Regions from separate parts of the Shigella dysenteriae genome, predicted to be linked through region 2. Evidence: predicted binding sites of a transcription regulator. Region 2 holds the regulator's gene; each other region holds the start of a gene.
The links. The regulator CRP, encoded in region 2, controls carbon source genes, mostly activating them, when cyclic AMP is high. The targets are predictions, from matches to a motif close to ATGTGANNNNNNTCACAT.

Region 1 (7,685 bases), 2.3 Mb from region 2:
CATGTTACTGCAGAGCAGCGCGAACAGATTAAACGTCGCGGTTGTGCGGTGATAAAAGGCCATTTCCCCCGCGAACAAGCGCTAGGCTGGGATCAGTCGATGCTGGACTATCTGGACCGCAACCGCTTTGACGAGGTCTACAAAGGCCCCGGCGATAATTTCTTCGGGACGCTCAGCGCTTCACGTCCCGAGATTTACCCCATCTACTGGTCGCAGGCGCAAATGCAGGCTCGCCAGAGTGAAGAAATGGCGAATGCGCAGTCGTTTCTCAATCGTCTGTGGACATTTGAAAGTGATGGAAAGCAATGGTTTAACCCGGATGTGAGCGTCATCTACCCTGACCGTATCCGCCGCCGTCCGCCCGGAACGACCTCCAAAGGTCTTGGAGCGCATACCGACTCCGGGGCACTGGAACGCTGGCTGCTTCCAGCGTATCAGCGCGTTTTCTCCAACGTCTTTAATGGCAATCTGGCGCAATATGATCCCTGGCATGCGGCACATCGTACGGAAGTTGAAGAGTACACGGTGGACAACACCACCAAATGTTCCGTGTTTCGGACATTCCAGGGCTGGACAGCGCTCTCTGATATGCTGCCTGGTCAGGGGCTGCTGCACGTCGTGCCCATTCCTGAAGCCATGGCGTACGTACTGTTACGTCCGCTGCTTGATGATGTGCCGGAGGATGAACTGTGCGGCGTAGCGCCCGGAAGAGTATTGCCGGTATCAGAGCAATGGCATCCACTGTTGATTGAGGCATTAACCAGCATTCCACAACTCGAAGCCGGAGACTCCGTCTGGTGGCACTGCGACGTCATCCATTCCGTTGCCCCCGTTGAAAATCAACAGGGCTGGGGCAACGTGATGTACATTCCTGCGGCACCGATGTGCGAGAAAAATCTTGCCTACGCGCACAAGGTGAAGGCCGCACTGGAAAAAGGCGCATCGCCGGGCGATTTCCCGCGCGAGGACTATGAAACAAACTGGGAAGGACGCTTTACGCTTGCCGACCTCAACATTCACGGTAAGCGAGCGTTGGGCATGGATGTTTGAGAGTTAATGGAAGTGAATTGATGTGGGATTAAGAAAATCAATTCGACGTTACTCAGATTGCTGACAAGTGCGCTTTCTTAATGCCTGATGCGGCGTTAACGCCTTATCTGGCCTACAAAGTCCTGCAGATTCAATACATTACAGGTACTGCGTAGGCCTGATAAGCATAGCGCATCAGGCAATCTTGCGTTTGTCATCAGCCGCCGTCACCCCGACAGTATCGGGGTGACGGATAATAACTTACTCGATCCCTTTACTACGCAGGTAATCTTCGTAATTACCGCTAAAGTCGATCACGCGTTCCGGGGTGATTTCCAGAATGCGGGTCGCCAGGGAGCTTACGAACTCACGGTCGTGTGAAACAAAGATCAGCGTGCCCTGATACAGTTCCAGCGCCATGTTCAGTGACTCGATGGATTCCATATCCAGGTGGTTGGTCGGTTCGTCCATGATCAGAATGTTCGGCTTCTGCATCATTAACTTACCAAAAAGCATCCGCCCTTTTTCTCCACCGGAAAGCACTTTAGCAGGCTTTTTGATGTCGTCCTGGCTGAACAGCAAACGACCGAGAATACTGCGCACCGCCTGCTCGTCATCGCCTTCCTGCTTCCACTGGCTCATCCATTCGAACACGGTCAGATCATTTTCAAACTCATATTCGTGGTCCTGAGCATAGTAACCAATGCGCGCGTTTTCAGACCATTTTACGGTGCCGCTGTCCGGTTGCAGATCGCCCACCAGCGTTTTCAACAGCGTTGATTTACCGACGCCGTTGGTACCCAGTACCGCCAGTTTTTCACCGACTTCCAGCAGCAGGTTGAGATTTTTAAACAGCGGACCGTTATCAAACCCTTTGGTCAGACCTTCCACTTCCAGCGCGTTACGGAACAGCTTCTTATCCTGTTCAAAACGGATGAACGGGTTCTGACGGCTGGAGGCTTTAACCTCTTCCAGTTTGATTTTATCAATCTGGCGCGCGCGCGAAGTTGCCTGGCGAGATTTCGAGGCGTTGGCGCTAAAGCGGCTAACGAAAGATTGCAGCTCAGCAATCTGCGCTTTCTTCTTGGCGTTATCAGCCAGCAGACGTTCACGCGCCTGGGTCGCCGCCGTCATGTACTCATCGTAGTTGCCCGGATAAACGCGCAGCTCGCCGTAATCCAGATCCGCCATGTGGGTACAGACCATGTTAAGGAAGTGACGGTCGTGCGAGATGATGATCATGGTGCTGTCACGCTCGTTCAGCACCTGTTCCAGCCAGCGAATGGTGTCGATGTCGAGGTTGTTGGTCGGTTCGTCGAGCAGGAGAATGTCCGGATCAGCAAACAGCGCCTGCGCCAGCAACACACGCAGCTTCCAGCCAGGAGCAACTTCACTCATCGGGCCGTAGTGCTGTTCCACTGGAATTCCCACGCCAAGCAACAATTCACCGGCACGAGCTTCCGCAGAGTAACCGTCCATTTCGCCGTATTTAACTTCCAGATCGGCCACTTTATAGCCGTCTTCTTCACTCATTTCCGGCAAAGCATAGATGCGGTCGCGCTCCTGCTTCACTTCCCACAACTCTTTATGCCCCATGATCACCGTATCCAGCACAGTGAACTCTTCAAAGGCAAACTGATCCTGACGCAGCTTACCAATGCGCTCGTTGGGATCGAGGGAAACGTTACCCAACGTCGGCTCTAAGTCGCCGCCGAGGATCTTCATAAAGGTGGATTTACCACTACCGTTCGCGCCAATCAGGCCGTAACGGTTGCCGCCGCCAAATTTGACGGAAATGTTTTCAAACAACGGCTTACTGCCGAACTGCATGGTGACGTTACTGGAAACTAACACAGGCGTATCCTGAAAAGAGATATGACAAACCGCGCATTATGCCATAAGTCTGAAAGAAGATCCTGCTCCTCGCTTAAGGTCTACACTCAAGCCAAAGGCAAAAAATGTGATTTCGTACACATCTGATTTCACTGTGAGCTGGAATGAACTTATAATGCGCTTCCAATACTCTAATATTCTCAACCCAATGGCCTGCCAGGCACAAAATCTCGCTTAACATGAATATGAAATTGAAAACATTATTCGCAGCGGCCTTCGCTGTTGTCGGCTTTTGCAGTACCGCCTCTGCGGTAACTTATCCTCTGCCAACCGACGGGAGTCGCCTGGTTGGTCAGAATCAGGTGATCACCATTCCTGAAGGTAACACTCAGCCGCTGGAGTATTTTGCCGCGGAGTACCAGATGGGGCTTTCCAATATGATGGAAGCGAACCCGGGTGTGGATACCTTCCTGCCGAAAGGCGGTACTGTACTGAACATTCCGCAGCAGCTGATCCTGCCGGATACTGTTCATGAAGGCATCGTCATTAACAGTGCAGAGATGCGTCTGTATTACTATCCGAAAGGGACCAACACCGTTATCGTGCTGCCGATCGGCATTGGTCAGTTAGGCAAAGATACGCCTATCAACTGGACCACCAAAGTTGAGCGTAAGAAAGCAGGCCCGACCTGGACGCCGACCGCCAAAATGCACGCAGAGTACCGCGCTGCGGGCGAACCGCTTCCGGCTGTCGTTCCGGCAGGTCCGGATAACCCGATGGGGCTGTATGCACTCTACATCGGTCGCCTGTATGCTATCCATGGCACCAACGCCAACTTCGGTATCGGTCTGCGTGTAAGTCATGGTTGTGTGCGTCTGCGTAACGAAGACATCAAATTCCTGTTCGAGAAAGTACCGGTCGGTACCCGCGTACAGTTTATTGATGAGCCGGTAAAAGCGACCACCGAGCCAGACGGCAGCCGTTATATTGAAGTCCATAATCCGCTGTCTACCACCGAAGCCCAGTTTGAAGGTCAGGAAATTGTGCCAATTACCCTGACGAAGAGCGTGCAGACAGTGACCGGTCAGCCAGATGTTGACCAGGTTGTTCTTGATGAAGCGATCAAAAATCGTTCCGGGATGCCGGTTCGTCTGAATTAATCGTCAAAACGTAAAACAAAGGCGGACTCATAATCCGCCTTTTTTTATTTGCCAGACCTTACCAGGCCGGGATCATAACCAACAAAACATATCCCACCAGCGCCGCCCACAACAGCATCGGTATTGAATAGAGATGGAAACGCCACCAGATGCGGCGATCGTTCGCCATACGTAGCGCAATCAAATTTGCCAGCGATCCGGGTAATAACCCAAAGCCACCTACGTTTACCGCCCATGCCAGTAATAAAGACGGCGGCACATAGTTCAGCAACAATATGGTACTCGGCACGTTACTGATCACCTGCGATAAACCGATTGCCGTTAACCATAACCCGGGTTCAGATAAATGACTCACGTTACCCAACACGCCTTGCAACGCTGGAAGCTGGATCAGTAAATGGACGTCGATAAACATCGCCATAAACACCAGCAGCAACGTCCAGTCCACACTCAACACCACGCGACGCGCCAGCAGCGCAAAGCCCGCCGCCACAATCACCAGTCCCCACAGCTCTTGTTTGAACTCCAGCGCCGTCAGAAAGACGATATACAGCCCCAGACAACTCCACACCAGCCGCGGTTTCCACTCCGGTGTTTGCACCCCCGTATGGTATTGGAGTGCCTTTCCAGGGAAACAACACCAGCACAACAGCAGGAGTGTCAGCATCATTGCGCCAGCCAGCGGTGCCATTTGGGCAATAAATCCGGCAAACGAAAGACCAGAACGTCCCCAGATAAGAATATTTTGCGGGTTGCCAATTGGCGTCAGTAGCGAACCAGCGTTGACTGCCAGCGCCTCAAAAATAATCAGCCGATTAACCGGGATCTCACACAGCCTTTTTAGCGTGATAGTCAGCGGAACAACAATAAACAGCGCGACATCGTTGGTCAGAAAGGTAGAAAGCAGCGCCGCCGCCAGCACCATAAACATCGCCAGCCGACGCTCCGTAGCAAAGCGGCGCACCATTTTACGCCCCAGCACATCAAAATAACCGCTTAACTCCACACCTTTGGTCAGCAGCATCAGGCCGCTTAAGGTGATGATGGTGTGCCAGTCGATAGCAGCAGGCCAAGATTTCGGTGCAAAGGGAACGAAAAAACTTAATCCGATACCAACAAGAATTAATAACTGAAAAAAACGATCGCCTTGCAGCGTGCGTAAAAAAGGCAGGCTCATTTGGCACCGTGTTTCTGGGTAAACAAACGAAAGGCATCCAGCGTCTCTTCACTAACATGGTGCTCCATGCCTTCCGCGTCGCGACGGGCGATTTCCGGACTGACGCCCAACACCAACAAGAAATTTTCGACTATCTGATGTCGCTCGCGGCTTTCCTGCGCCAGCTTCTCTCCTTCTGCCGTTAAAAACACGCCACGCCAGGGGATCATTTCAATCAGCCCCATAGTTGCCAGTCGCTTAAGCATTTTAGCCACCGTCGGTTGCGAAACTCCCAAACGAGCAGCCATGTCTACCTGGCGAGCTTCCCCCACTTCCCTGATCAAGTCAGAAATCAGCTCAACGTAATCATCAATAAGCTCGCGCCGATGCGCCTCTCTGACCTGGCGGAACCCTTCAACGTGCTCTTCCACGTTCACTAACTGCGTCACTTTTTTTGCTGTTGGCGTACCTGCGCGACGACTCATTGTGCTTCCTCATTATGGTGACGCATACATAGCGTTCTCATTTCGTGCGCACATTGTAAACCAGAGTTGCGAAGGTACAAAAAATTAACGTTTTAGCAATAGCTATATAATATAGCCTGTGCTATATCTGTATGTAATGCAATCATCCCTCAAGGATCGACGGGATTAGCAAGTCAGGAGGTCTTATGAATGAGTTCAAGAGGTGTATGCGCGTGTTTAGTCATTCTCCCTTTAAAGTACGGTTAATGCTGCTCTCTATGTTGTGCGATATGGTCAACAACAAACCGCAGCAAGATAAACCTTCCGATAAATAGCGGCGTCGCGGTACGCCGCTTCCCTCCTGCTTTCATGCAGGCATAACGCGTTTTGGTCTGAAAAACCCCACTTTTTGTCGGATTTGCAATCCCCTTCGCAAAAGATTTGTTCGTCAGTAGTTGACCTGAACGGCGGCTCGCTCTATCTTCTTGCAGCCCTGCGTATATTGCGGCTCGCGGATGCGGACCCCTTTCCCCTCTTCACGCACTCTTGCAGGTATTGACCCTTGACGCCAGGGTAAGCACATGGCGTTTGTTACGATAGTGGCATATGAATTTAACCCTCAAAGAATCGCTTGTTACCCGTAGCCGGGTATTTAGCCCGTGGACTGCGTTCTACTTTTTACAGTCGCTATTAATTAACCTCGGCTTAGGTTACCCCTTCAGTTTGCTCTACACCGCTGCGTTTACGGCTATTTTGCTTTTGCTATGGCGAACATTGCCTCGCGTACAAAAAGTTCTGGTCGGTGTCAGTTCGCTGGTGGCGGCTTGTTATTTCCCTTTTGCTCAGGCCTACGGCGCGCCTAATTTCAATACATTGCTGGCATTGCACTCCACCAATATGGAAGAGTCGACCGAAATCCTGACGATTTTTCCGTGGTACAGCTACCTGGTCGGCTTATTTATTTTTGCGCTCGGCGTAATAGCAATCAGGCGAAAAAAAGAGAATGAAAAAGCGCGCTGGAATACCTTCGACAGCCTGTGTCTGGTATTCAGTGTGGCGACATTTTTTGTTGCTCCCGTGCAAAACCTGGCCTGGGGTGGCGTATTTAAACTGAAAGATACTGGCTATCCGGTATTTCGTTTTGCTAAGGATGTCATCGTCAATAATAACGAGGTGATTGAAGAGCAAGAACGGATGGCAAAACTTTCCGGAATGAAAGATACCTGGACGGTCACTGCCGTTAAGCCGAAGTATCAGACCTATGTGGTGGTGATCGGTGAAAGCGCGCGTCGCGATGCCCTCGGTGCCTTTGGCGGTCACTGGGACAATACCCCGTTTGCCAGCAGCGTTAACGGTTTGATATTTGCTGACTACATTGCCGCCAGTGGCTCCACGCAGAAATCGCTTGGCTTAACGCTCAATCGCGTTGTCGATGGCAAGCCACAGTTTCAGGATAACTTTGTCACCCTGGCAAATCGCGCGGGCTTCCAGACCTGGTGGTTTTCCAACCAGGGTCAAATCGGCGAATACGATACAGCCATCGCCAGCATCGCCAAACGAGCAGATGAAGTGTACTTCCTGAAAGAAGGTAATTTTGAAGCAGATAAAAACACCAAAGACGAAGCGTTACTGGATATGACCGCTCAAGTGCTGGCGCAAGAGCACTCGCAACCGCAGCTGATTGTTCTGCATCTGATGGGCTCGCATCCGCAGGCCTGCGACAGGACACAAGGAAAATACGAAACCTTTGTGCAATCGAAAGAAACGTCGTGCTATCTCTATACCATGACGCAAACAGACGATTTACTGCGCAAGCTGTACGATCAGTTACGCAACAGCGGCAGCAGCTTCTCGCTGGTTTACTTTTCTGACCACGGTCTGGCCTTTAAAGAGCGCGGCAAAGACGTGCAATACCTTGCCCATGATGATAAGTATCAGCAAAATTTCCAGGTGCCTTTTATGGTCATTTCCAGCGACGATAAAGCGCATCGTGTGATTAAAGCCCGCCGCTCAGCCAATGACTTCTTAGGCTTTTTCTCCCAG
Region 2 (7,685 bases):
CTGAAACCGCAAAAAATTGTCATCTCACCCGGCCCCTGTACGCCAGATGAAGCCGGGATCTCCCTTGACGTTATTCGTCACTATGCCGGGCGCTTGCCGATTCTTGGCGTCTGCCTCGGTCATCAGGCAATGGCGCAGGCATTTGGCGGCAAAGTTGTGCGCGCCGCAAAGGTCATGCACGGCAAAACCTCGCCGATTACACATAACGGTGAGGGCGTATTTCGGGGGCTGGCAAATCCACTTACCGTGACACGCTATCATTCGCTGGTGGTGGAACCTGGCTCATTACCAGCATGCTTTGACGTGACGGCCTGGAGCGAAACCCGCGAGATTATGGGGATTCGCCATCGCCAGTGGGATCTGGAAGGTGTGCAGTTCCATCCAGAAAGTATTCTTAGCGAACAAGGACATCAACTGCTGGCTAATTTCCTGCATCGCTGATTTCTGATTGCCATTCAATGATTTTTTATGCATATTTTGTGATTATAATTTCACATTTATTTATGCGTAACAGGGTGATCATGAGATGGCAATTGAACAAACAGCAATTACACGCGCGACTTTCGATGAAGTGATCCTGCCGATTTATGCTCCGGCAGAGTTCATTCCGGTAAAAGGTCAGGGCAGCCGAATCTGGGATCAGCAAGGCAAGGAGTATGTCGATTTCGCGGGTGGCATTGCAGTTACGGCGTTGGGCCATTGCCATCCTGCGCTGGTGAACGCGTTAAAAACCCAGGGCGAAACTCTGTGGCATATCAGTAACGTTTTCACCAATGAACCGGCGCTGCGTCTTGGGCGCAAACTGATTGAGGCGACGTTTGCCGAACGCGTGGTGTTTATGAACTCCGGCACGGAAGCTAACGAAACCGCCTTTAAACTGGCACGCCATTACGCCTGTGTGCGTCATAGTCCGTTCAAAACCAAAATTATTGCCTTCCATAACGCTTTTCATGGTCGCTCGCTGTTTACCGTCTCGGTGGGCGGGCAGCCAAAATATTCCGACGGCTTTGGGCCAAAACCGGCAGACATCATCCACGTTCCTTTTAACGATCTCCACGCAGTGAAAGCGGTGATGGATGATCACACCTGTGCGGTGGTGGTTGAGCCGATCCAGGGCGAGGGCGGTGTGACGGCAGCGACGCCAGAGTTTTTGCAGGGCTTGCGCGAGCTGTGCGATCAACATCAGGCATTATTGGTGTTTGATGAAGTACAGTGCGGGATGGGGCGGACCGGCGATTTGTTTGCTTACATGCACTACGGCGTGACGCCGGATATTCTGACCTCTGCGAAAGCGTTAGGCGGCGGCTTCCCGATTAGCGCCATGCTGACCACGGCAGAAATTGCTTCTGCATTTCATCCTGGTTCTCACGGTTCCACCTACGGCGGTAATCCTCTGTCCTGTGCAGTAGCGGGCGCGGCGTTTGATATCATCAATACCCCTGAAGTGCTGGAAGGCATTCAGGCGAAACGCCAGCGTTTTGTTGACCATCTGCAGAAGATCGATCAGCAGTACGATGTGTTTAGCGATATTCGCGGTATGGGGCTGTTGATTGGCGCGGAGCTTAAGCCACAGTTCAAAGGTCGGGCGCGTGATTTCCTGTATGCGGGCGCAGGGGCTGGCGTAATGGTGCTGAATGCCGGACCGGATGTGATGCGTTTTGCACCGTCGCTGGTGGTGGAAGATGCGGATATCGATGAAGGGATGCAACGTTTCGCCCACGCGGTGGCGAAGGTGGTTGGGGCGTAAATACGAAGCATCAGGCAAAAGATGTCGGATGCGGCGTGAATGCCTTATCCGATGGTTTAGCCTGCATTACGCCTTCGAATCCCGCAACTTGCGACTCAGCCAAATCCCGTGATGCGGTCGCTGACGCCATGCCATCGACGAAATGGTGTGCATGGTGTTCAGATGACCAATAACCCGCTGTAAATGCTGCTCCAGCGTACCTGCCGCGCCTTCGTGCGGCTGCATCTCCGGCGCATCCATGATATTGGCATCGCCAGAACTACCCGGTTCGTCATACTCCAGTCGCTGCTGACAACGCTGAATGGCGATTTCACAAGACTGTAAATACTCTTGTGCCAGTTCAGGTGGCAATGCCCGGTGTTCCCGCGCCAGCGTGGTCATGGCATTAATATGCTCAACAATAAACTGGCTGTGCGTTACCCACAGTTTCATATCTGCCAGATAATGGCTGTTGAACGCTGGTTCCTGCATCGCCTGATTCAATGAGTTATACAGAGTGTTATGTGCCTGATTTACCCGCATTCGCTGCCAGGCCAGTGGCGTAGGTTGCGGATCCTCGCTCAGAATCAAGCGAATCGCTTCCTGATAGGCTTCTAAAGCGTCATGGGCGTTTTTACGCAATAACCCGCTCTGCCACTGCGGCCACAGCCAGACGGTACCACCGAAAGCAATTAAACAACCAATAATGGTATCGATAAGACGCGGAAGGATGTACTGCTCACCGTTCAGCCACAACAGTTGCAGGGTATACACTGCGGTAATAGTAAAACCGACCGTCGCCCAGCCGTAGTTTTTGCGCAATATCAGGTAGCTGGCAAGGGTGGTAATCAGCATCAAGGTCAGGGTGTAACCTTCGGGAATTTTAAAGTGCAGCGCCACGCCCGCAATGATTAACCCGACCACGGTTCCCACGGAGCGATTCACAATCCTCAGACGGGTTGCACCATAGCCATTTTGCGTCACCAGCAATACCGTCATCAGGATCCAGTACGACTTCGGCAGATGCAGCGCGGTGCCCATCAGGCTGGCAACGCTTAACATCACACTGAGTCGTCCGGCATTGCGTAGCGCCGGAGACTTTAGTGACAGATAACTTTTCAGCGCCGGAAGTAACGGCATTCGCCGCTGTTTATCGGCCAGTAAGTCACGGGCATAGAGCGGTTTTTGGGTGCGCAGCACGCGGGCGATGCGGCTGAAATGCCAGTAGCAGAATTGCCCAACCGGATTATCCGGATGCTGGCGGGCGATTTTTTCCAGTGCGCCAATTTGCTTTTCCATCGTAAAACGCGTTGGCAGGCGATGGTAAAGAATGTCATCAGCCAGCACGCGCAGGCGAGCGGCGACGGTTTGCGCATTCCAGCGGATAACTTCTTCCGCATGGCTACGCTCGACCAGCTTTTGCACCTCTTCCGGCTGATGCAAACTGACCGAAATATGTTCCTGTAAATCCAGCGCCTCCTGGAAAATACGCAGCATCCGCTTGTAATCAGTATTATTTTGCGCGGAAAGCATATGCATTTGCTGATAGCACTGGGTAATTAGATCGACCGCTTTTTGCTGGCGCACCAGCAGCGGCGGCAGCGCTTTTTCAGGGTCGGTGTGCTGGGTAAGCAGGCTGTATTTGGCTTCACAATAATCTGCCAGTTCACGGTACAGCAGACTTAGTGACTCGCGCAGCGGTTGTTCGCGCCAGATCCAGAACCAAAACCAGTTAAACAATCCGTACCAGAGAGTGCCCAACGCATAGATGAGCAACGGTTCCCAGACCGGCATGTATCCCGCCAGACTGAGGGTAAAAATGGCTGCCAGCAGCGATGCGGGAAGCAATTTTGCGTGCAATGGCCCCAACTCAGCAGTGACGCCAAGTACCAGCGTTAATCCGGTCAGCAAAAAGGGCAGGGGAACATCTTTTGCCAGTAGCAGCTGTGTCAGTAAGCTACAGGTGGCAAACAGCGACGCACCAATGATTAAGCGTTTGAAAAAACGTTTATGAGGCGTATCAAGGCCCGCAATATTGCAACAGGCAGGAACGAGAGAGAAGAGCAGACCGAATCGTAATTCGCCAAGCATTAACCCAACGGCCACGGGCAAACATAGCACCAGCGTTTGTCGAAGTGCATAGTTGATATCGGGGTGATAAATCAGTCTGCGCCACATCGGGGGAAACAAAATGGCGCGCTACCAGGTAACGCGCCACTCCGACGGGATTAACGAGTGCCGTATACGACGATGGTTTTACCGTGTGCGGAGATCAGGTTCTGATCTTCAAGCATCTTCAGAATGCGTCCCACGGTTTCACGAGAACAGCCGACAATCTGACCGATTTCCTGACGGGTAATTTTGATTTGCATACCGTCCGGGTGAGTCATAGCGTCTGGTTGTTTTGCCAGATTCAGCAGAGTCTGTGCAATGCGGCCCGTCACGTCGAGGAACGCCAGGTTGCCTACTTTCTCTGAAGTGACTTGCAGACGACGCGCCATCTGTGCAGACAGACGCATCAGAATGTCCGGGTTTACCTGAATCAATTGGCGAAATTTTTTGTACGAAATTTCAGCCACTTCACAGGCGGTTTTCGCACGTACCCATGCGCTACGTTCCTGGCCCTCTTCAAACAGGCCCAGTTCGCCAATAAAATCACCCTGATTCAGATAGGAGAGGATCATTTCTTTACCCTCTTCGTCTTTGATCAGCACTGCCACAGAGCCTTTAACGATGTAGTACAGCGTTTCCGCTTTTTCACCCTGGTGAATAAGCGTGCTCTTGGATGGGTACTTATGAATGTGGCAATGAGACAAGAACCATTCGAGAGTCGGGTCTGTTTGCGGTTTGCCAAGCACCATGCGCGGTTATCCTCTGTTATAAGCTTTCTCCAGAGCCAGATAACGCCGCTGTCTCTGGATTGCCGAAATATGCTTCCCGCTACCTGGGAAGGGGCTATCAACTGTACTGCACGGTAATGTGACGTCCTTTGCATACATGCAGTACATCAATGTATTACTGTAGCATCCTGACTGTTTTAGCATAGCTTTCGCTTTGTGTCTCCTGGTGTCTCGCTTCAGCATGACCCAGGTCGCCTTCCGTTGCGCGATTTGGTTAGTACGCGTACTCTGTCAGGAAAATTGACGCAGTGGAGTAGCAAAAATGCAAGCGCGAGTGAAGTGGGTCGAAGGGTTAACTTTTCTGGGCGAATCCGCCTCTGGTCATCAGATTTTAATGGACGGCAACTCAGGCGATAAAGCACCAAGTCCGATGGAAATGGTGTTGATGGCGGCGGGTGGTTGCAGTGCCATCGATGTGGTTTCGATCCTGCAAAAAGGGCGTCAGGATGTGGTCGATTGTGAAGTAAAATTGACCTCTGAACGCCGCGAAGAGGCACCACGCCTGTTTACGCACATTAATCTACATTTTATCGTCACCGGTCGCGACCTGAAAGACGCAGCGGTTGCGCGTGCGGTTGATCTCTCTGCCGAGAAATATTGTTCAGTGGCGTTGATGCTGGAAAAAGCGGTGAATATTACTCACTCGTATGAAGTGGTTGCCGCGTGATTTAACTATCCCGTTGTGAAGCCGGATAGTATTTTATCCGGCGTAATAGCAGAGTTACTCGATTTTCTTTCCTTCCATCAATCGTTGCACCAGCGGCAGCATAATTAATTCCATTGCCAGACCCATTTTGCCGCCGGGCACCACTAACGTATTGATGTGGGAAATGAATGAGCCTTGCAACATCGCCAGCAGCCAGGGGAAATCGATCCCTTCCAGATTACGAAAATGGATCACCACAAAGCTTTCATCCAGCGACGGGATACCTTTTGCCGCGAACGGGTTTGAAGTGTCGACGGTGGGAACGCGCTGGAAGTTAAGATGGGTGCGGGAAAACTGCGGTGTGATGTAGTTGATATAGTCTTCCATTGAACGCACTACTGAGTCCATCACTGCTTCTCGTGAGTGCCCGCGCTCGCTGGTGTCGCGGATCAGTTTTTGAATCCACTCAAGGTTAACGATAGGCACCACGCCGACCAGTAAGTCCACATGCTGCGCAACGTTATGCTGTGGCGTGACTACGCCGCCGTGTAAACCTTCATAAAACAGTACATCAGTGGGTTCTGGTAAAGGTTGCCAGGGGGTGAATGTTCCCGGTACCTGATTCCAGGGTACGGCTTCATCGTAGGTATGCAGATATTTGCGAGATTTCCCTTTGCCGCTCTGACCGTATTCAATGAAGGTTTGTTCCAGCAGGCCGAAGTCGTTCGCTTCGGGGCCGAAGTAGCTGATATGCCGCCCGGCGTCGCGCGCTTTGCGGATCGCCATGTCCATTTCCGGGCGGGTGTAACGGTGAAAACTGTCGCCTTCCACCTCGGCTGCATGCAGATTTAACTGGGCGAATATTTTACGAAACGCGAGGCTGGTGGTGGTGGTCCCCGCGCCGCTGGATCCTGTTACCGCAATGACCGGATGTTTGGCAGACATAGTAACTCCATGACTTAGCTATCATTATTATCTCGTCCGCCGACGGTTGCAGGTTATTCGCGAAACTGACTGCGCGGCATGATATTGACCGTTTCGTGCAGCTCTGACCATACCAGCACCGCTTCTCCGCACTGTAGCTGGCGTTTGACGTCGGCGACTTTCTGTTCAAGTGTACGCTCATGTTCACCATAATCGGTGCCTTCACGTAACACAAAGCTTTCAATTAAATTTTCCAGCGTTTCGGGGGAGAGGTCTTGCCACGGAATCAACATGATTTCGCCTCCAGATACGTTGTTAACCAGTCAGGAATGCGTGACTCCAGCCACATTTGCGGATGAAGTAATGTACCGCCAATAAAGCCAACATGACCGCCATGTTCAGTCAGTTGATACTCCACCTGCGGGGGGAGACTTTCCGGTTTCGGGATCACCTGATGATCCATAAACGGATCGTCTTTAGCGTGAATAATCAGCGTCGGTTTGGCGATCCGGTTCAGCATCGGCATGGCGCTACACTGACGATAATAGTCGATAGCGTCAGCGTAGCCGTGAATCCTGGCGGTGATGAGATCGTCAAATTCACGGATGCGACGTACCGATTTTAATTGCGCGAGATTTATCGGCAGCGTTCCGGGGTAGGCAGCCAGCTTGCGTGCGGCATTGGCTTTTAACAGGTTCAGCAAGTAACGCTGATAAACGCGGGAAAAGCCCTTTTCCATATGATAGCTACAGGCTTCCAGCATAAACGGCGCAGAGACAATCACCGCCGCATCAACCGGGAGATCATTGCCTTCCTTTGCCAGCAAACAGGCCAGCATATTACCGCCGAGCGAATAGCCGACGGCAGCCGTTGGCGCATGACCAAATTCGCGTTGCAGCCAGCGTAAAAACCAACTGGCGTCTTCGGTTTCGCCCGAATGGTAAATGCGGTGCATACGGTTTGGTTCACCGCTGCATCCGCGAAAATGCATCACCACGCCCAGCCAGCCGCGCTTTTGCGCCGCCTCAACCAGACCGTGGGCGTAAGGGCTATTGAGACTGCCTTCCAGCCCGTGAAATACCACTAAACGCGGTTTATGCCGTGCCTGTGCAGGGGCTTCACTCCACGCGAGATCGACAAAATCGCCGTCGGGCAACTCCAGCCGCTGCCAGTACGGGGTGAATTTCACCTTGCGACGAAACAGACGCGGCAGCATGGTTTGCAGATGACAATTGCTAAAGCCGCGCATAGGGGTGAATTCAGCACTGCTGCTGAATTCATTGGCATCGGTCGTCGTTATCTGCGCCATCAGTTGCTTTGGCCTTCCAGCAACATCTGCTCAAGCTGCTCCTGGGCTTCCAGCCATGCCATTTCGCACTCTTCCAGGCCGGATTTGGCGCTGGCTTGCTGTTGCAGGCAGGCGGTCAACTCCGCTTTACGGCTCTGGTCATACAGTTCGCTGTCGCCGAGTTTCTCTTCTGCCTGCGCC
Region 3 (7,685 bases), 590 kb from region 2:
CGGTAAAAATGTGAGGTATATAATGGACATTGAGTTTTCGCAGATTCATGAAATGGTCTATATGCATGATATAGTTAATTCGGACTCGAAAAAGAAACCAAGGATTCCGTTAAAAAAATTCCTTAATGCTGAGAAGGTTCTCACGCAAACAACATCATGGGCATTAAATTCAAGATATGTGAATGTTAATTCTGTCAGTAAAGTCAACGTAAAGAGTAAAGTTAAAAACAGTTATATCTCACGATCTGTCAATGATGAGTTTAGTTTAACAGATGATGAAATTAATTCTTTTAAAGAAACGTTAATCCTTTCCTCTATTGATTCACTGAGTAAACTGGTTCTTAATAATCCTCTTTCTGTATTGTTTACATCGACTGTACGAAGGAATAATAATCGAGCTAAGATGAATGTTGAGTTCGACTCATGGATATGCACCAGATGTTGTTGATACATGATATTTTACATTGCAAGGTGATGTCTAAAATGAAAGATGTTGATCAAAACTTTGATGCTTTATACTGGCATATACTGCAAGCATATTTAATTTTATTATTTTATGATTAACGAGGTTCCATCTTTTTGTTATCTATTTTAGTTTACCTTGCACAATGCATTATTGCTCTGTTACCAATACTCAAAATAAAAGCATGTTTACCTTGCTTTAGTATATTATAGCTTACACTTTTTTCTGGAAAGACATAAAAATCAGGAATAAGTTCAGCAAGTCTATCATCATCGACTTGATCCATAATCTCAAACTTATTAACTTTTTTTGAAGTTAAATGGGCTGTGTCATAGTTTTCAACCCATGTGTATTCAATATTTCGCCGTATTGATTTACTTTCTCTGTTACCTTGTTGCCAGGTCCCACTCAACGCAACAGTTCCTGTTTTATTTTTTTGGTTATACATAAAGTCGATAGTAAGATTTGCTCGCCCCTGGTCATTAAAAATCACCCAATTTGCAGTGCATGTTTCGTTATATATCATTTTTTCTGCAGTGTAAGAATAGACTGTGAAGAGAATAAACCCACTGATAAAAACTAAAATAAATAATAAGTTTTTTTTATAATTAATCACGATTAACCTCACGGTAAGACAGGGTTAAACAGCCTGCCACTTCATGTTGGTTATAGTTTTTATTGCATGCCATAACAATCATCCCCGGTGAGGATTTTGCAAGAGGGAAGTATAACCACGGATATTTTTTACAGTTAATCCCCGAATCCAGTATCCGTGTTTTATATTTATCGAACTCTTTCAACCCATCAATTGTATCTTCTGTTACATTAAAATGGCAGCCATTAATTTCCGCAACAGTCTTGTAATCCTTGAAAAATGGCTTCGGTTGATTATTATTCCATAGCCAATATGCAGAATATGCGCCTATGACAAATGCGCTCAACATAATTAGATAACTTTTTATATGTTTGAGGATTTTGTTATTGAAATTCTTTGCGCCACCAATGCTCTCTTTGTATCCCGCATTAACTTCTATGTCAGGTGGGGCATTGTGTGTATGTGCGTCTGTTGACGAGTTTATTACATGATTTTGTATGTTAATGTCATTATGGATCTTGAATCCTCTTCTCGGCACGGTTGCAATAAGCGAGTGGGTAGTATCACCAACAGCGCGAAATCCGCGTCTGATAATGGATATGTTCTGATATAACGTGTTAGTAGGCACACGCATACCTTCTTCTTCCCAGACTCTGGTGAAAAAATCTTGTTGTGCAACCACATCAGGAAAAGCTTCAAGTAGAAGTGATAAACAACGACTGGCTGGCGTTGTCAGAACGACGTTAAGATCGGCGTTATGTACCGATATTAATTTTCGGTGCTCAGGCCAGAACTCGATATTATCGTTAATAATCCAGTACATACGTCAATAAACACTAAATCAATCGAAATGGAAATCACATAGTTTGCTAAGTATATTGGTATTTACGGCATAAATATATATTAATTTTATATTTATCATGATGATTGAAATGAGGCTTTAATGTTGCAACGTAAAACTTTATGTAAATTAACATGGTTAACATTTATGCCACTATTGTTTGTAAATTTATATTACGTAATGCTTCTGAATTTTTCGTGTGATGGTTTTAAATACTATGATGTTTACTCTTGAGGGGACGGCCTATTTATAAAATACGGGCATTTCAATAAATGCCCGTATAAACAGAGTATGATTCTGGCAGATTTTTGAGTATCAATGTTGGACCGAATGTGAACGAATAAATAATTCGTTTATTTTACCACCCATTCTCTTTTCGATTCGTTGCTTGTACGCGTAGATGCTACGGATATCCATATCCAGAACTTCAGCAATCTGATATGGATTATAACCAGAAACCATATACCCCATTATGGTGAATTCCATCTGAGTTAATGTGTTACCTCTGGTAAATGATAAATAACGACCAATAAATAGTTGTCTGATCTTTTCATTGGCAACATCAAGACCATCATCATTATATATGACAGCAGATATTGCAGAGTTGTGTTTTCGCCAGTAATTAGCTAACGATTGCATATTGCGGTCGCTGACTAAAACAATCCCCATGTCAGTACTTGCAAGATAGTCAATCCAGTCTTTTTCAAGGAATAGACGTAAAAAACTTACTGAAAAATCGACAAAAATATATCCGCTTAATCTCGCATTGTGGTTTTTTGTTAAGATACCTTCTACCACACCACGATTAAAATATGAACTTTCTTCGGGCCACATACAAAAACACGAGTTTGCGCAATACTGCAAACGCGGTGACTCTTCTGGCATTATTTGGCAATGCATTGAGCAACTATTGCATGTAAGACTTTTATAACGACTACAAAGCCCCATGTTAAGAACCTCCCTATCCGTATATAATTGCATAATTTCATCGGTTATTGATGATGTCAATACACCATGATTTTGTAATTTTGCTGGGAAAAATTGTGATTAATCTGTATTTGCTATAATTCTGATTAAGACATTTAAAAATGCATTTCTCGTTATTAAATATGATTATGTTTCACTGATTTAATCTTGTATGGTTGAGAGTGGTCCAGATAACTATCTCATAGTATGAGAATATCTATATCGCAAATTGTTTTTGAATGACCAGAAGATATCTTGCGAATCTAAGTTATGCATCTTAAATAGTCTTATTTAAGATGTTCAGATCTCTTTGTGTGTTTAACTAACTGATAATTCTAGGATATGACGAGAGAAGTGATAGGGCGGAATAATAACAAATGAACATTATGAAAAATGGAATGGTTCAAAATTGTAGCAATTTTGAACCATTCACAATGGATATTAGCTAAAGAACATTACCGATACGCACAGGATACCCACGATCAGCGTAATCAGATTTCCGATGGAACGCCAGGGTTTAAGCGCCGGGATGAGATATGTTGATAGCGTAGGCATGATGAAAAGTATCATGGCAATGAGCGGGCCGCTGATCGCATAAATCATCGAAATCGCGTTCGGGTTAATGCAACAAACAATGAAGGTAATCAGCGATACCAACATAATTGATAGTGCGCGGTTAAATGCACGACTTTTCTTTATACCAACCTGCTGTAGTGTTGTTTTGACGACCTCTGTGGCACCTTCAATAACGCCAAAGTACGTACCCAGGAATGATTTCGACATGGCAACTACTGCGACAATAATCCCGGAAATTGACAACCATGCTGGGGCATTCGGCAGCATAGAAAGCGCCGATAAAATGGTAACCCCTTCTTCTTTAGCCGCTTCAATATACGAAGGTGGAATAGAAAGCAGGCAGCTAAAGACAAAGAACAGTACACTTATGCAGATGATGAGATAAGCGACTTTCATAATTTTTTTGCATTTATCCATAGCGTGTTCGCCATATTTTTCACGTCTGTCTATGGCAAACGTAGAAATAATGGGCGTATGGCTAAAGGCGAAAACCATCACGGGAATCGATATCCATATCTGGTGAAGGGTATTCTGATTGAACTCTACCTGGGTTGTTAATAGATCAGGTTGCCAACTACCGACAAGGTAAATGGAAAGAAATAAGAAATAGGCAATCAATGGGAATACCAAAAATCCCATTACCCGAATAGTGGCATGACGTCCCATCAGAAAAATGAGATTCAGGATTAATACAACACCCAGACTCACCAACATACGGATGCGAAGATCAATCACCATATGCTTTGCCAGCTGTTCTGTAAGTGAGTTGGTAATTGCCACTGCGTATATCAACACGACGACAAAAAAGGCGATGAAGTACAGCGTGGTAATCAGATTACCAATCTTCTTGCCATAGTAGTGTGTTACTGCGCCCGTTATCCCTTCACCTGCTGATGTTTTCGATGAGAGGATGAACTGGCATAAGGCTTTATGTGGCCAATATGTTAAAGGCCAGGCGACCAGAGCAGTAATAAACAGGACCACTGCCCCTGCCGAACCTAACTGAATAGGAAGGAAGAGCGTGCCTGCACCAACGGCTGTGCCGTAGAGCGCGAAACTCCACAGAGTTTCTTCTTTTGACCAAATATTAGACATTATCTGAACGTATCATCTACAAATTAAACAAAATGGAGGGCAATTTACCATAAACCAGGTTAAGTATGGGAGATTAACGCCCTATCTACCTCTCTATTGGTGGGTTAGTGGTTGCAAACCTTACGTGCCAGTTATGTCTCTGACTGCTACTCAGGCATATTTCCTTTGTGATAAAAATCACTTTTTTTAAACAATTAAGATAACTGTAATTAACAATCATTTACTATTGCACTGTTAATTTGTGCGAGGTTGTGATGAAAGACGTTGTGATTGTCGGGGCGTTACGGACACCTATCGGCTGCTTTCGTGGTGCGTTAGCGGGTCATTCCGCCGTGGAACTTGGTAGCCTGGTCGTGAAAGCGTTAATAGAACGTACCGGCGTGCCTGCATATGCGGTGGATGAAGTGATTCTTGGCCAGGTGTTGACTGCAGGGGCAGGGCAGAATCCGGCAAGGCAATCGGCTATTAAAGGTGGTCTTCCTAATAGCGTTTCTGCAATCACGATTAATGACGTTTGCGGTTCCGGGCTTAAGGCACTGCATCTGGCTACTCAGGCGATACAGTGTGGCGAGGCTGATATTGTCATCGCCGGTGGCCAGGAAAACATGAGCCGCGCACCACATGTTCTGACTGATAGCCGCACCGGTGCACAGCTTGGCAATAGCCAGTTGGTTGACAGTCTGGTGCACGATGGGTTGTGGGATGCCTTCAATGATTATCATATTGGTGTCACCGCCGAAAATCTGGCTCGCGAATATGGCATCAGCCGTCAGTTGCAGGATGCTTACGCACTTAGCTCGCAACAAAAAGCGCGAGCGGCGATTGACGCCGGGCGATTTAAAGATGAGATCGTCCCGGTAATGACCCAAAGTAATGGTCAGACGTTGGTTATTGATACCGATGAACAGCCACGCACTGACGCCAGTGCAGAAGGCTTAGCCCGTTTAAATCCTTCATTTGATAGTCTCGGTTCTGTGACAGCGGGTAATGCATCATCCATAAACGATGGCGCAGCTGCGGTAATGATGATGAGCGAAGCCAAAGCACGAGCGTTGAATTTACCCGTGCTGGCCCACATCCGCGCATTTGCCAGCGTTGGTGTAGATCCAGCATTGATGGGAATTGCGCCGGTGTATGCGACCCGCCGTTGCCTGGAGCGTGTGGGCTGGCAGTTGGCTGATGTCGATCTTATCGAGGCTAATGAAGCGTTTGCTGCACAGGCGCTTTCGGTTGGCAAGATGCTTGAATGGGATGAGCGTCGGGTCAATGTCAATGGTGGCGCGATCGCACTCGGTCACCCGATAGGCGCTTCCGGTTGCCGAATCCTGGTTTCTCTGGTTCATGAAATGGTGAAACGTAATGCCCGCAAAGGGCTGGCAACGCTTTGTATCGGCGGGGGCCAGGGCGTGGCATTGACCATTGAACGTGACGAGTAGCTCTGCATTTCCTCCTTACCGATAAATATCTGCCGTCATTAATCTGTTGAATAATGATGGCTGGCAAGTCGACATACATTTTCTGGGCTCCCTCATTTTTCCATTCTCATGACATATTCGTGATCGACACTGCACTTTTTTTAATCCTTAACTTAAAAATGAAACATTGTTTTATTTTTAATTGAAAACCCTATCCCATGGGCATATCATCCCTTTATAGAGAAAACGAAACAGTGTTTCACTATCGTTTTCTATTTTCACGCTTCACTGATTATCGGAGGTTGATGTGGACGTAAGACAGAGCATCCACAGTGCGCACGCAAAAACGCTGGATACCCAGGGGCTGCGCAATGAATTTTTGGTTGAAAAGGTATTTGTCGCCGATGAGTACACCATGGTTTACAGCCACATTGACCGAATTATTGTTGGCGGCATTATGCCGGTAACTAAAACGGTTTCCGTTGGCGGGGAAGTTGGTAAACAACTCGGCGTAAGCTATTTCCTTGAACGTCGCGAGTTAGGTGTTATCAATATTGGCGGTGCCGGTACGATTACTGTCGATGGTCAATGCTATGAAATCGGTCACCGCGACGCCCTGTATGTTGGTAAAGGTGCAAAAGAAGTTGTCTTTGCCAGTATTGATACCGCCACTCCGGCAAAGTTTTATTACAATTGCGCACCCGCGCATACGACGTATCCCACCAAAAAAGTCACACCGGACGAAGTATCTCCAGTCACGTTAGGCGATAACCTCACCAGTAACCGTCGCACAATTAACAAATATTTTGTCCCGGATGTGCTGGAAACCTGCCAATTGAGTATGGGGCTGACGGAGCTGGCTCCAGGTAACTTGTGGAACACCATGCCGTGTCACACTCACGAGCGCCGGATGGAAGTTTATTTCTATTTCAATATGGATGATGACGCCTGCGTTTTCCACATGATGGGGCAGCCGCAAGAAACGCGTCACATTGTGATGCATAACGAGCAGGCGGTGATCTCCCCGAGCTGGTCGATCCATTCCGGCGTCGGAACCAAAGCTTATACCTTTATCTGGGGCATGGTCGGTGAAAACCAGGTCTTTGATGATATGGACCATGTGGCCGTTAAAGATTTGCGCTAGTTGTGGGCATAAACGAATAAGGTATTGTTATGATTTTAAGTGCATTTTCTCTCGAAGGTAAAGTTGCGGTCGTCACTGGTTGTGATACTGGACTGGGCCAGGGGATGGCGTTGGGGCTGGCGCAAGCGGGCTGTGACATTGTTGGCATTAACATCGTTGAACCGACTGAAACCATCAAGCAGGTCACGGCGCTGGGGCGTCGTTTTTTAAGCCTGACCGCCGATCTGCGAAAGATCGATGGCATTCCATCACTGCTGGATCGCGCGGTAGCGGAGTTTGGTCATATTGATATCCTGGTGAATAACGCCGGATTGATTCGCCGCGAAGATGCTCTCGAGTTCAGCGAAAAAGACTGGGACGATGTCATGAACCTGAATATCAAGAGCGTATTCTTCATGTCTCAGGCAGCGGCGAAACACTTTATCGCGCAAGGCAATGGCGGCAAGATTATCAATATCGCGTCAATGCTCTCCTTCCAGGGCGGGATCCGTGTGCCTTCTTATACCGCATCAAAAAGCGGTGTGATGGGCGTGACGCGATTGATGGCAAACGAATGGGCTAAACACAACATTAATGTTAATGCGATAGCT
Region 4 (7,685 bases), 520 kb from region 2:
CGGGGAACATCATCAGTGATTGCCGCCTTCAGGCGTGGGAATTTTTCAAAGAAGACCGCCAGCTGCGGTGAGGCCAGCAGCGCGATGATCATCTCTTCGATCAATCCCTCTTCGCTGACGGCCAGCATCACATTAAGCGTATCCAGCGTTAGCATTGTTGTGCCTGGCGAATCTGTGCGCCGACATCCTGTAGGCTGGCTTCAATGCGACCTAACCAGTCGCCAGGGATAAACAGACATTTTTGCTGTTCGCTGAATAAAGCGTGTTGCTTGCGCCAGTCACTTTCAAGCTCTTCCAGTTGTTGTTTTATTTCACCTGGCAGACCTTCAGCCGATGAACCAGGAAGTGCCAGCGTACTGCCTTGTAAACTTACATCGCGTACAACAAGATGTTGGGCGCTATCCACTTCCAGATTCAATTTCTGGGCAAAGCCGATACCGTTCAGTTTGCCGCGAATTTCACCACCTTTACTCAGCCACTGTTCCAGCGCGTTACGCTCAAAGGAGATATGAACCACTTCCATATCATGCAATTTTAACGGTTTTTGCAGCAGCAGAGTCAGAGTGGAAGCAGTAACGTTAACAGGAAGTTGATACTGCTGACGACGGCTGAAAATGCCGCCCAGACGAATTACCGTTAAGGCTGTTTTATCGCTTTGTTGCTGCTGGAGTTGCAGGTGACGTTGCACAATCGCGCCAAGGCGAGTCAACATCCCTTGCTGTTGCCAGGCGTGACCGGTCATCAATACATCAATTTGTTGTTGTATCAAATTCAGGCTTTGCGCGTCATACCACAGGCAATCTTTTAGCAAAATGAGATCAACCGGGGCAACAGCACTGCGACCGCTAAAAAAGGCGCTGGCCTGCAATAATCGAATCGCTTTTTTCCAGCGACGATCCGAGACATAAGGCGCATCCGGTAATTTATCCAGTTGCTGGCGCAGCATAAAAATCAGCTCAAATACATGATCGGGCAGCGTAATTTCACCAATCTCTTTCTGCCAGCGTTCATATTCTTCATCTGTGACCTGCAAGGAGGCTGGAACCGGATTGTCATTTTCATCCTGTTGACTGGTCAGCATGGAGCGGAAATTCGCTTTATCCTGCACTTTATCTAACCACAGACGAATCAGCATGCGGTCATATAACGCTTCCAGACTGCTGTCTGCTTCCGGCAGCTCGTTGGAGGCCGCCACCAGTAGACGCATCGGGATTTTTTCTACGTGTGCACCGTTGCGGAACTGGCGCTCGTTAATGGCGGTGAGCAGGGTATTAAGAATTGCCGGACCCGCTTTCCAGATCTCATCCAGAAAGACGATTTCTGCTTCCGGCAGGTAACCGCTGGTTAAACGTTCATAGCGCCCTTCATCTTTTAGCGCCTGAATAGAAAGGGGACCAAAAACCTCTTCCGGCGTGGAGAAGCGAGTCATCAGATATTCAAACGCGCGGGCATTCTGAAAGGCGAATTTTAAGCGCCGGGCGATCAAACTTTTGGCAATACCTGGCGGGCCAAGGAGGAACACACTTTCACCACTTAATGCCGCTAATAAACACAAGCGGATGGCGTGGCTACGTTCATAAAGCCCCTTTTCCAACGAACTGCTCAGGCGGGAAATTCTTTCCGCTAATAAATGAGGGTGAGCCATAATGAAGTGGCGTCCTTTCGTCAAAAGTTCTGCGTAAATTGCGAGTATAGACGTTTCTTGCTGGTGGCTAAAATAGTCTCAAAGGGGGGGGATTTTTCTTTGAGCCAGGTTAATGTGGCCGCATTTAGGAGTACGATTTTGCCGTTAATCGTGCATACTGTGCGCTTTTTTGTGGGCCAAGGGACTAAGCACACATTTCATATTTCAACGAAAGACTAGTCTATGAGCACTGATAATAAGCAATCATTGCCCGCGATTACCCTCGCGGCGATTGGAGTTGTCTACGGCGATATTGGTACCAGCCCGTTATATACACTTCGTGAATGTTTGTCCGGCCAGTTTGGTTTTGGCGTTGAACGCGATGCCGTGTTTGGCTTTTTATCGCTGATCTTCTGGCTGCTAATCTTTGTGGTTTCCATTAAATATCTCACCTTCGTGATGCGGGCAGATAACGCCGGTGAGGGGGGGATCCTGACGTTGATGTCGCTTGCCGGGCGTAATACGTCGGCGCGAACTACATCAATGCTGGTGATTATGGGGCTAATCGGCGGCAGCTTTTTCTATGGTGAAGTCGTCATAACACCCGCTATTTCGGTGATGTCAGCCATTGAAGGTCTGGAAATCGTCGCCCCGCAGCTGGATACCTGGATAGTTCCCCTCTCAATTATCGTTCTCACTTTATTATTTATGATTCAAAAGCATGGCACGGCTATGGTCGGTAAGCTGTTTGCGCCGATCATGCTGACCTGGTTTTTGATTCTGGCAGGACTGGGGTTACGTAGCATTATTGCTAACCCGGAAGTGCTGCATGCGCTGAATCCGATGTGGGCGGTGCATTTCTTCCTTGAATACAAAACGGTTTCTTTTATTGCATTAGGGGCAGTGGTGCTGTCGATTACGGGGGTCGAGGCGCTGTATGCTGATATGGGGCACTTTGGTAAGTTCCCTATTCGCCTGGCGTGGTTCACCGTCGTATTACCTTCCTTGACCCTTAATTACTTCGGTCAGGGAGCGTTGTTGTTAAAGAACCCGGAAGCGATTAAGAACCCGTTCTTCCTGTTGGCACCGGACTGGGCGCTGATCCCACTGCTGATCATCGCCGCACTGGCGACGGTAATTGCCTCGCAGGCGGTTATCTCTGGCGTCTTTTCATTGACGCGTCAGGCGGTACGTCTGGGATATTTGTCGCCGATGCGCATTATTCACACCTCCGAAATGGAGTCAGGGCAAATCTATATTCCGTTTGTGAACTGGATGCTCTATGTCGCGGTCGTGATTGTGATTGTCAGCTTTGAGCACTCCAGCAACCTGGCGGCGGCGTACGGGATTGCGGTGACCGGAACCATGGTGCTGACGTCTATTCTCTCGACTACCGTGGCACGTCAGAACTGGCACTGGAATAAGTATTTTGTTGCGCTGATCTTGATTGCTTTCCTTTGTGTCGATATTCCATTGTTCACCGCTAACCTCGATAAACTGCTCTCCGGCGGCTGGTTGCCATTGAGCCTCGGTACGGTGATGTTTATCGTGATGACCACCTGGAAGAGCGAGCGTTTCCGCTTGCTGCGGCGGATGCATGAACATGGTAACTCTCTGGAAGCGATGATTGCTTCGCTGGAGAAATCACCGCCTGTTCGCGTGCCCGGGACCGCGGTGTATATGTCGCGTGCAATCAACGTCATTCCCTTTGCGCTGATGCATAACCTTAAACATAACAAGGTATTGCATGAGCGGGTGATTCTGTTAACTCTGCGCACCGAAGACGCGCCATATGTCCATAACGTCCGTCGGGTACAGATTGAACAACTGTCGCCCACTTTCTGGCGCGTGGTGGCAAGTTATGGTTGGCGAGAAACGCCAAACGTGGAAGAAGTTTTCCACCGCTGCGGTCTGGAAGGATTAAGTTGCCGGATGATGGAAACCTCCTTCTTTATGTCGCATGAGTCGTTGATCCTCGGCAAACGCCCGTGGTATTTGCGTCTGCGCGGCAAGCTGTACTTGCTGCTGCAACGTAATGCGCTGCGTGCACCAGATCAATTTGAAATCCCGCCAAACAGGGTTATCGAACTGGGTACTCAGGTCGAAATCTAACGCCAGACGCCTCCTTTCTTCATAAGGGGGCGTTTTTGTTTTCATGGTTAATCACCATGTAAAACGTTTCGAGGTTGATCACATTTCCGTAACGTCACGATGGTTTTCCCAACTCAGTCAGGATTAAACTGCGGGTCAGCGAAACGTTTCGCTGATGGAGAAAAAAATGAAAAAAGGCACCGTTCTTAATTCTGATATTTCATCGGTGATCTCCCGTCTGGGACATACCGATACGCTGGTGGTGTGTGATGCTGGTTTACCCATCCCCAAAAGTACAACGCGTATCGATATGGCATTAACCCAGGGTGTACCTTCTTTTATGCAGGTGCTGGGCGTCGTCACAAATGAAATGCAGGTCGAGGCTGCCATTATCGCGGAAGAGATCAAACACCATAATCCGCAACTCCACGAAACGTTGCTCACTCACCTTGAGCAGCTGCAAAAACACCAGGGAAATACCATTGAAATTCGTTACACCACGCATGAACAATTCAAACAACAAACCGCAGAAAGTCAGGCGGTAATTCGCAGCGGAGAATGTTCTCCGTATGCGAATATCATTCTCTGTGCTGGCGTGACGTTCTGAGGCCGTCATGGAAGCATTACTTCAGCTTAAAGGCATCGATAAAGCCTTCCCGGGCGTAAAAGCCCTCTCGGGCGCTGCGTTAAATGTCTATCCGGGCCGCGTGATGGCGCTGGTGGGCGAAAACGGCGCGGGTAAATCCACCATGATGAAAGTGCTTACTGGTATCTATACTCGCGATGCCGGCACGCTTTTATGGCTGGGGAAAGAAACGACATTTACCGGGCCGAAATCTTCCCAGGAAGCCGGGATTGGGATTATCCATCAGGAACTGAACCTGATCCCGCAGTTAACCATTGCCGAAAACATTTTCCTCGGTCGTGAGTTTGTTAATCGCTTTGGCAAAATTGACTGGAAAACCATGTATGCCGAAGCGGATAAATTGCTGGCTAAACTTAACCTGCGCTTTAAAAGCGACAAGCTGGTGGGCGATCTTTCCATCGGTGACCAGCAAATGGTTGAAATCGCCAAAGTGCTGAGCTTTGAGTCGAAAGTCATCATTATGGATGAACCGACCGATGCGCTGACCGATACCGAAACCGAATCCCTGTTCCGCGTCATCCGCGAGCTGAAATCGCAAGGCCGCGGTATTGTCTATATCTCCCACCGCATGAAAGAAATCTTCGAGATTTGCGATGACGTTACCGTTTTTCGTGATGGGCAATTTATTGCTGAGCGCGAAGTGGCATCACTGACCGAAGATTCGCTGATTGAGATGATGGTGGGTCGCAAGCTGGAAGATCAATATCCGCACCTGGACAAAGCGCCGGGAGATATCCGCCTGAAAGTCGATAATCTCTGCGGACCTGGCGTTAACGATGTCTCTTTTACTTTACGCAAAGGCGAAATTCTTGGCGTCTCTGGTTTGATGGGCGCAGGTCGTACCGAACTGATGAAAGTGCTCTACGGCGCACTACCGCGCACCAGCGGTTACGTCACCCTGGATGGGCATGAAGTCGTTACCCGTTCACCGCAGGATGGCCTGGCAAACGGCATTGTGTATATCTCCGAAGACCGTAAACGTGACGGTTTAGTGTTGGGCATGTCAGTAAAAGAGAACATGTCGCTGACAGCGCTGCGCTACTTCAGCCGCGCTGGCGGCAGTTTGAAGCATGCCGATGAACAGCAGGCTGTGAGTGATTTCATTCGTCTGTTTAATGTGAAAACTCCGTCGATGGAACAGGCAATTGGTCTGCTTTCCGGTGGCAATCAGCAAAAAGTGGCGATTGCCCGCGGTCTGATGACACGCCCCAAAGTGTTGATCCTTGATGAACCTACCCGTGGCGTAGATGTCGGCGCGAAAAAAGAGATCTATCAACTGATTAACCAGTTCAAAGCCGATGGCTTGAGCATCATTCTGGTGTCATCGGAGATGCCAGAAGTATTAGGCATGAGCGATCGCATCATCGTCATGCATGAAGGGCATCTCAGCGGGGAATTTACTCGTGAGCAGGCCACCCAGGAAGTGTTAATGGCTGCCGCTGTGGGCAAGCTTAATCGCGTGAATCAGGAGTAAAAAAATGACAACCCAGACTGTCTCTGGTCGCCGTTATTTCACGAAAGCGTGGCTGATGGAGCAGAAATCGCTTATCGCTCTGCTGGTGCTGATCGCGATTGTCTCGACGTTAAGTCCGAACTTTTTCACCATCAATAACTTATTCAATATTCTCCAGCAAACTTCGGTGAACGCCATTATGGCGGTCGGGATGACGCTGGTGATCCTGACGTCGGGCATAGACTTGTCGGTAGGTTCTCTGTTGGCGCTAACCGGCGCAGTTGCTGCATCTATCGTCGGCATTGAAGTCAATGCGCTGGTGGCTGTCGCTGCCGCTCTCGCGTTAGGTGCCGCAATTGGTGCGGTAACCGGAGTGATTGTAGCGAAAGGTCGCGTCCAGGCGTTTATCGCTACGCTGGTTATGATGCTTTTACTGCGCGGCGTGACCATGGTTTATACCAACGGTAGCCCAGTGAATACCGGCTTTACTGAGAACGCCGATCTGTTTGGCTGGTTTGGTATTGGTCGTCCGCTGGGCGTACCGACGCCAGTCTGGATCATGGGGTTTGTCTTCCTCGCGGCCTGGTACATGCTGCATCACACGCGTCTGGGGCGTTACATCTACGCGCTGGGCGGCAACGAAGCGGCAACGCGTCTTTCTGGTATCAACGTCAATAAAATCAAAATCATCGTCTATTCTCTTTGTGGTCTGCTGGCATCGCTGGCCGGGATCATTGAAGTGGCGCGTCTCTCCTCCGCACAACCCACGGCGGGGACTGGCTATGAGCTGGATGCTATTGCTGCGGTGGTTCTGGGCGGTACGAGTCTGGCGGGCGGAAAAGGTCGCATTGTTGGGACGTTGATCGGCGCATTAATTCTTGGCTTCCTTAATAATGGATTGAATTTGTTAGGTGTTTCCTCCTATTACCAGATGATCGTCAAAGCGGTGGTGATTTTGCTGGCGGTGCTGGTAGACAACAAAAAGCAGTAATAACGACTACAGGACATCTTGAATATGAACATGAAAAAACTGGCTACCCTGGTTTCCGCTGTTGCGCTAAGCGCCACCGTCAGTGCGAATGCGATGGCAAAAGACACCATCGCGCTGGTGGTCTCCACGCTTAACAACCCGTTCTTTGTATCGCTGAAAGATGGCGCGCAGAAAGAGGCGGATAAACTTGGCTATAACCTGGTGGTGCTGGACTCCCAGAACAACCCGGCGAAAGAGCTGGCGAACGTGCAGGACTTAACCGTTCGCGGCACAAAAATTCTGCTGATTAACCCGACCGACTCCGACGCAGTGGGTAATGCTGTGAAGATGGCTAACCAGGCGAACATCCCGGTTATCACTCTTGACCGCCAGGCAACGAAAGGTGAAGTGGTGAGCCACATTGCATCTGATAACGTACTGGGCGGCAAAATCGCCGGTGATTACATCGCGAAGAAAGCGGGTGAAGGTGCCAAAGTTATCGAGCTGCAAGGCATTGCTGGTACATCCGCAGCCCGTGAACGTGGCGAAGGCTTCCAGCAGGCCGTTGCTGCTCACAAGTTTAATGTTCTTGCCAGCCAGCCAGCAGATTTTGATCGCACTAAAGGTTTGAACGTAATGCAGAACCTGTTGACCGCTCATCCGGATGTTCAGGCTGTATTTGCGCAGAATGATGAAATGGCGCTGGGCGCGCTGCGCGCACTGCAAACTGCCGGTAAATCGGATGTGATGGTCGTCGGATTTGACGGTACACCGGATGGCGAAAAAGCGGTGAATGATGGCAAACTAGCAGCGACTATCGCTCAGCTACCCGATCAGATTGGCGCGAAAGGCGTTGAAACCGCAGATAAAGTGCTGAAAGGCGAGAAAGTTCAGGCTAAGT

Region 1: ldtB (L,D-transpeptidase) is a predicted target of CRP. The motif match lies at 2,988-3,005, and genes of this name have one in related genera.
Region 3: HUZ68_RS18040 (acetyl-CoA C-acetyltransferase) is a predicted target of CRP. The motif match lies at 4,702-4,719, and genes of this name have one in related genera.
Region 4: rbsD (D-ribose pyranase) is a predicted target of CRP. The motif match lies at 3,803-3,820, and genes of this name have one in related genera.

The regions. Positions count from the first base shown of each region.
Region 1 is NZ_CP055055.1:1,629,467-1,637,151, reverse strand. Features, by position in the region: gene HUZ68_RS07840 (DUF1479 domain-containing protein) at 1-1,050, shown strand, start outside; gene HUZ68_RS07835 (ABC-F family ATPase) at 1,291-2,883, opposite strand; gene ldtB (L,D-transpeptidase) at 3,102-4,022, shown strand; gene HUZ68_RS07825 (anion transporter) at 4,081-5,199, opposite strand; gene mntR (manganese-binding transcriptional regulator MntR) at 5,196-5,663, opposite strand; gene mntS (manganase accumulation protein MntS) at 5,849-5,977, shown strand; gene opgE (phosphoethanolamine transferase) at 6,249-7,685, shown strand, end outside.
Region 2 is NZ_CP055055.1:4,367,048-4,374,732, reverse strand. Features, by position in the region: gene pabA (aminodeoxychorismate synthase component 2) at 1-441, shown strand, start outside; gene argD (bifunctional acetylornithine/succinyldiaminopimelate transaminase) at 527-1,747, shown strand; gene HUZ68_RS20980 (YccS/YhfK family putative transporter) at 1,814-3,904, opposite strand; gene crp (cAMP-activated global transcriptional regulator CRP) at 3,955-4,587, opposite strand; gene HUZ68_RS20970 (OsmC family protein) at 4,889-5,293, shown strand; gene HUZ68_RS20965 (phosphoribulokinase) at 5,348-6,217, opposite strand; gene HUZ68_RS20960 (YheU family protein) at 6,271-6,489, opposite strand; gene HUZ68_RS20955 (hydrolase) at 6,483-7,505, opposite strand; gene HUZ68_RS20950 (ABC transporter ATP-binding protein) at 7,505-7,685, opposite strand, start outside.
Region 3 is NZ_CP055055.1:3,776,195-3,783,879, reverse strand. Features, by position in the region: gene yqeK (protein YqeK) at 23-448, shown strand; gene HUZ68_RS18065 (hypothetical protein) at 484-564, shown strand; gene yqeJ (protein YqeJ) at 597-1,079, opposite strand; gene HUZ68_RS18055 (winged helix-turn-helix domain-containing protein) at 1,072-1,881, opposite strand; gene HUZ68_RS18050 (helix-turn-helix transcriptional regulator) at 2,215-2,847, opposite strand; gene HUZ68_RS18045 (amino acid permease) at 3,307-4,536, opposite strand; gene HUZ68_RS18040 (acetyl-CoA C-acetyltransferase) at 4,791-5,972, shown strand; gene kduI (5-dehydro-4-deoxy-D-glucuronate isomerase) at 6,259-7,095, shown strand; gene kduD (2-dehydro-3-deoxy-D-gluconate 5-dehydrogenase KduD) at 7,125-7,685, shown strand, end outside.
Region 4 is NZ_CP055055.1:4,885,695-4,893,379, forward strand. Features, by position in the region: gene viaA (ATPase RavA stimulator ViaA) at 1-155, opposite strand, end outside; gene ravA (ATPase RavA) at 149-1,645, opposite strand; gene kup (low affinity potassium transporter Kup) at 1,868-3,736, shown strand; gene rbsD (D-ribose pyranase) at 3,903-4,322, shown strand; gene rbsA (ribose ABC transporter ATP-binding protein RbsA) at 4,330-5,835, shown strand; gene rbsC (ribose ABC transporter permease) at 5,840-6,805, shown strand; gene rbsB (ribose ABC transporter substrate-binding protein RbsB) at 6,830-7,685, shown strand, end outside.